Regions from separate parts of the Cedecea selenatireducens genome, predicted to be linked through region 1. Evidence: predicted binding sites of a transcription regulator. Region 1 holds the regulator's gene; the other holds the start of a gene.
What was found. The regulator LexA, encoded in region 1, represses DNA repair genes until DNA is damaged. The targets are predictions, from matches to a motif close to TNCTGTATGTACATACAGNA.
Positions count from the first base shown of each region.

Region 2: dinB (DNA polymerase IV) is a predicted target of LexA. The motif match lies at 1,536-1,555, and genes of this name have one in related genera.

Region 1 is NZ_JBHIKW010000003.1:472,035-475,150, reverse strand. Features, by position in the region: gene plsB (glycerol-3-phosphate 1-O-acyltransferase PlsB) at 1-229, opposite strand, end outside; gene ACE38U_RS07710 (diacylglycerol kinase) at 361-729, shown strand; gene lexA (transcriptional repressor LexA) at 839-1,447, shown strand; gene dinF (MATE family efflux transporter DinF) at 1,523-2,857, shown strand; gene ACE38U_RS07695 (CsbD family protein) at 3,093-3,116, shown strand, end outside.
Region 2 is NZ_JBHIKW010000012.1:117,215-120,330, forward strand. Features, by position in the region: gene pepD (beta-Ala-His dipeptidase) at 1-70, shown strand, start outside; gene ACE38U_RS18200 (hypothetical protein) at 135-455, opposite strand; gene dinB (DNA polymerase IV) at 458-1,513, opposite strand; gene dpaA (peptidoglycan meso-diaminopimelic acid protein amidase) at 1,806-2,546, shown strand; gene ACE38U_RS18215 (class II glutamine amidotransferase) at 2,517-3,116, opposite strand, start outside.

The DNA of each region.
Region 1 (3,116 bases):
CGCCGTCAATTTCCAAAGGTTCCAGCGGGTCCGGCAGGTCGTGATCCAGGCATTGGGCACGCAGCGTCAGTAGGTCTGCCTTAGAATTGTAGGGCAGGACGTACATAATCGGGCGTGAGGGATCCAGACCGAGCTCGGTTTGCGGATCGGCCGGGATAGACTTGCTTTTTACCAGAACGCTTAATGGTAAATTCAGTAATTTGTAGTAAATTCTTGGCCAGCCTGACATAGATGATGTAAAGCCTCAGGTTAATAATGCAAATGCGCCGCAAGGATATCAGAAACTCTGGGGAATTTCTGTGGCGCTGCGATTTAGACTCAATGAGCATTGACGCTCAATATTTAAAAAGGTTTCCTTTAATGGCGAATAATACCACCGGCATCACCCGCATTATTAAGGCTGCAGGCTACTCATGGAAGGGACTGCGAGCGGCCTGGATCAACGAAGCTGCATTTCGTCAGGAAGGCGTTGCGGCGGTTATTGCCATCGGCATTGCCTGCTGGCTGGACGTTGATCCTATCACCCGCATTTTACTGATTGGCTCGGTGGTGCTGGTGATGATTGTCGAGATCCTTAACAGCGCCATTGAAGCGCTGGTCGACCGTGTGGGCACCGACTACCACGAGCTTTCAGGGCGAGCCAAAGATATGGGTTCAGCCGCGGTATTGATAGCGATTATTCTTGCGGTTGCGACCTGGGCCACCTTGCTTTGGTCACATTTGCGATAGTCCTTCCAGAATAGTTTAAGTCGCTGGTTTTTTGCTTAATTTGTGGTTTCAAATTCGCCCGGGGCTGTATATACTCACAGCATAACTGTATAAACACCCAGGGGGCGGAATGAAAGCACTAACTACCAGGCAGCAAGAGGTGTTTGATCTCATTCGGGATCATATCAACCAGACCGGCATGCCACCTACGCGCGCCGAAATTGCACAACGTCTGGGGTTCCGTTCTCCAAACGCCGCTGAAGAGCATCTCAAAGCGCTGGCGCGTAAAGGTGCCATCGAGATTGTTTCCGGTGCATCACGCGGCATTCGTTTGCTGGTTGAAGAAGAAAGCGGCCTGCCGCTTGTAGGCCGTGTGGCCGCCGGTGAGCCGCTGCTGGCACAGCAGCACATCGAAGGCCACTACCAGGTTGACCCGTCGCTGTTTAAACCGAATGCCGATTTCCTGCTGCGCGTCAGCGGCATGTCGATGAAAGATATCGGCATCATGGACGGCGATTTGCTTGCGGTTCACAAAACGCAGGACGTGCGTAACGGCCAGGTCGTTGTCGCGCGTATCGACGATGAAGTCACCGTGAAACGCCTGAAAAAGCAGGGTAACACCGTGCATCTGCTGCCTGAAAACAGCGAATTCCAGCCTATTGTGGTCGATCTTCGCGAGCAGAACTTTAGCATTGAAGGTCTGGCCGTCGGGGTGATCCGCAACGGTGAATGGCTGTAACACGTCTTCTGGTGGTGCGGTAAACCTGCTGTACCACCCGCTTTAAACCCCTCTATTTTCCTCTGGATCATTCCCATGCGATTCTTCTCGTCAACGGATGGTGCGCTTTGGCGACTGGCGCTGCCGATGATTTTTTCCAATATTACCGTGCCGCTGCTGGGCCTGGTTGACACCGCCGTCATCGGCCATCTCGACAGCCCGACCTATCTCGGCGGCGTGGCTATCGGCGCTACGGCGACCAGCTTCCTGTTTATGCTGCTGCTGTTTCTGCGTATGAGCACCACCGGATTAACGGCGCAGGCGTTTGGCGCAAACGATCCACAGCGGCTGGCGCGCGCGCTGGTTCAGCCGCTGATGCTGGCGCTGATCGCCGGGCTTGCCATCGTGCTACTGCGTTATCCACTGATCACCCTCGCGCTGCACGTCGTTGGCGGCAACGAAGAGGTGCTGTATCAGGCTCGTCGTTTCCTGGAGATCCGCTGGCTGAGTGCCCCCGCATCGCTGGCTAACCTCGTGCTGTTGGGCTGGCTGCTGGGCGTTCAGTATGCGCGGGCACCGGTGATCCTGCTGGTGGTGGGAAACCTTATCAATATCGTGCTCGATCTTTGGCTGGTGATGGGGCTGCACATGAACGTGCAGGGGGCGGCGCTGGCGACGGCGGTGTCTGAATACGCCACGTTTTTCATCGGCCTGCTGATGGTGCACAAAGTCCTGAAGCTGCGCGGCATTAGCTGGGCACGCCTTAAAACGGCCTGGCAGGGGGATCTACGCAAGCTGCTGGCACTGAACCGCGACATCATGCTGCGTTCGCTGCTGCTGCAAATATGCTTTGCCTCCATCACCATCTTTGGCGCACGTCTCGGCAGCGAAATTGTGGCGGTGAACGCCGTGCTGATGACGCTGCTGACCTTCACCGCCTACGCGCTGGACGGCTTCGCTTATGCGGTGGAAGCTCATTCTGGCCAGGCCTACGGCGCACGTAACCGTGGGCAACTGCTGGAGGTTTGGGGCGCAGCGTGCAGGCAGGCCGGGTTGGTCGCGGTGGCGTTTGCCGCTCTCTATGCCGTTGCCGGAGAACACATCGTCGCGCTGCTGACATCCTTGCCGGAGCTGCGTCAGCAGGCCGACCGCTACCTTGCCTGGCAGGTGATATTGCCGATGGTGGGCGTCTGGTGCTACCTGCTGGACGGGATGTTTATTGGTGCCACGCGCGGGGCCGAGATGCGAAACAGCATGGCGGTTGCCGCCCTGGGCTTTGGCGTGACGCTGCTTACGCTGCCGCTGTTTGGCAACCACGCTTTATGGTTGTCGCTGGCGGTATTTTTGGCTTTGCGCGGCCTGTCGCTCGGTTATATCTGGCGGCGCCACTGGCGCAATAACACCTGGTTTGCCGCGCATGGCGACCATTGATCGCGTTTTCTGATCCTCGTTAACTTCTCATCTATCATGCTGATTTCCCGCTTTTAAGGCGGGGAGTCCGCGTGCCGCTGATTTTGAAAATGGTTAAAGATTCTGAGTTTTATATGTAACCCGAAATCCTTGACTACAATTATTTCTACATCCAGCAGATATTGGATGTTTTCCAGAAATTCAGCATCCGACAATGAGGATGCAAAACCCTAAACCGAACGATGAGGAGATGACAATGAATAAGGACGAAATCGGCGGT
Region 2 (3,116 bases), on a different contig from region 1:
TCACATTGAGAGCGTGGGCCAGTACTGGACGCTGCTGACCGAGCTGCTGAAGGCGATTCCGGCGAAGTAATTTTTACCCTCACCCTAACCCTCTCCCTAAAAGGGAGAGGGGATTTTCTTTATCCACCTTAATTTCAGCGACAAGCTGGTTTTCCTCCCTCTCCCTGAAAGAAGAAGGGATTTTCTTTGTTCGCCTGATTTTTAGCGACAAGTCTGTTTTTCCTCACTATCCCTGAAAGGGAGAGGGGATTTTCTTTGTCCGCCTGACTTTTAGCGACAAGTCTGCTTTTCCTCACTATCCCTAAAAGGGAGAGGGGAGTTTCTTTGTTCACCTTAATTTCAGCGACAAGCTGGTTTTCCTCCCTCTCCCTGAAAGAAGAAGGGATTTTCTTTGTTCGCCTGACTTTCGGTTTTCCCCTTCTCCCTTCCAGGGAGAAGGCCGGGATGAGGGGCATGTTTACAGCCCCAGCAACAGCTGCCTTTCCAGCTGCGGGTCGAGCAGGGTCACGTGCAGCCCCACCAGCCGAACACCTCGCCCTCCCCTTCGTTCTGCCCACGTTTTGCGGGCGGTGGCGATCAGGTCTTCTTTATTCAGCTTCGGCCAGACGTGCTCCTGGGTCGTCAGCTGGAAATCGTTAAATTTGAGCTTGATGCCCTGGCGGGCGATGCGCAGGTCGGCGCGTTCTTTGGCCAGCCGCCGCTCAAGCTCCGGGTACAGGCGCTCGATAATCTCTTCGCATTCGTGCCACTCGTGAATGTCTTCCGCCAGCGTACGCTCCACGCCAACCGACTTTCTCTGGCGATCGTTACTGATTTCCCGCTCATCAATCCCCTGGCTGCGCTCCCACAGTACCCGACCAAATTTGCCGAAGCGCTTTAACAGCATCGCCAGGTCGGCATTTTGCACGTCGGCACAGGTTCGCAGGCCAAGCGTTTCCAGCTTTGCTACCGTCACTTTGCCAACGCCGGGGATCTTCCCTAACGGCAGCGTCGCTAAAAAGTCAGGCACCTGTTCGGGCGTAATCACGAACTGGCCGTTCGGTTTATTGAGATCGGAGGCAATCTTCGCCAGAAACTTGATCGGCGCAATGCCCGCCGAGGCGGTCAGGTTTAGCTCGTCGGAAATAGCCTGCCGAATATCACGGGCAATTAACGTCGCCGAGCCCTGGCAATGGCCGCAGTGGGTGACGTCCAGATAAGCTTCATCCAGCGACAGAGGCTCAATGAGCGGGGTATAGCGGGAGAAAATTTCACGAATATGGTTGGAGGCTTCTTTATACGCGTCGAACCGGCCCGGCAGCAGAGTGAGGTGCGGGCAGAGTTTTAGCGCCATCGCGGTCGACATCGCGCTGCGCACGCCGTATTTTCTGGCGGGGTAATTCGCCGTGCTGATCACGCCTCGCCGTTGGGCGCTGCCACCAATCGCCAGCGGGATATCGCGCAGGGCCGGATTATCACGCATCTCAACGGCGGCAAAAAAGCAGTCCATATCGACATGAATGATTTTGCGCATGCTCACTCAACCAGAAAAATAACACTGGATAAGTATACAGCTTATTTTCGATATGGGGAAATCGCCGTGGAGCGGCCAGAACATAAAAGCAAGCGACATGACGATCGGCAAAAAGTGACCTGGCGCTAAAACTCCAATTGATTCCAATAAAATGTGTAAACGCCCCAGTCTGGAACTTGCGAAAATCAACCACAATGCTAATGTGAGCGCAATCCTGTACAGATTTTTCTGATTTCGGGTCCCTTTAGCCGTCCTGGCTGTTAGTTGCAGGTTTATCAAGGAATCAAGCAGTATGCGTAAGATCGCACTGATTATTGCGATGCTCTCTATGCCGTTTTTCTCTTTCGCCAGCCTGCTTAATAGCAGCGGTGTCGCCGCCCCTGTCGGCAAAGATAGCAGACAGCAGCTCATGGGCTCCCCGGTTTATATTCAAATCTTTAAAGAAGAGCGCACCCTGGAACTGTGGGTGAAGATGGGCGAGCAGTATCAGCTGCTCAATAGCTATCGCATCTGTAACTATTCCGGCGGCCTGGGACCAAAACAGCGCCAGGGTGATTTTAAAAGCCCGGAAGGATTTTATAGCGTTGATCGCAGTCAGCTAAAACCGGACAGCCGCTTCTATAAAGCCATTAATATTGGCTTCCCGAACGATTTTGACCGCGCTCACGGCTATGAAGGGAAATACCTGATGATTCACGGTGCCTGCGTGTCGATTGGCTGCTACGCCATGACCGACTCCGGCATCGACGAAATTTTCCAGTTTGTGACCGGCGCTTTAGTGTTCGGCCAGCCGCGCGTTCAGGTGAGTATTTTCCCGTTCCGCATGACCGACGCCAACATGGAACGCCACAAGTACTCCACCTACATCAACTTCTGGAAAGAGCTGAAGCCAGGCTATGACTACTTCGCGGCCAACCATCAGCCGCCGGGCGTGGCCGTGGTCAGCGGGAACTACGTCATCAGCAAACCTGCCGTGATGACGCCGGTTCAGCCGCAGCTGGCTTCAAACTATAAGCTCACCGAGGCAAAATAACGCCGACTTGCCTGGCTCAATTTTGTGCCAGGTTTCGTTGGCGGTCAGCGGCTGAGTGGCAATGACCGTGACCACATCGTTCGGTGTGGTCTCTGCCTGAAAGTCGATTTCCATATCCTGATCCAGCAGTTTAGCCACGCCGAAAGGCGCTCTGCGCGTGATCCAGAACAGGTTTGTCGAGCAGAACGCCATCACGTAACGCCCGTCCGACAGCAGCATGTTAAACACGCCCTTCTCTCTCAGCTCCGCACCCAGTTCAGTAATGTAACGGAATACCGCTTCCATATTGCCCGGCGTGCGCGGGTAGCGCTGCGTGAGCTTATGCAGCAGCCAGCAAAACGCCTGCTCGCTGTCGGTTTCGCCAATCGGACGAAACGCCCCTGTATCCAACGAGCGGTAGCCTTTCAGCTGCCCGTTATGGGCATAGGTCCAGTTACGACCCCAAAGCTCGCGGGTAAACGGATGGGTATTTTCCAGCGCGACCTTGCCACGGTTAGCCTGGCGAATGTGCGCGATAACCGAGCAGGATTTAATCGGGTAGTCCTGGACGAGACGGGCGATGGGCGAGTT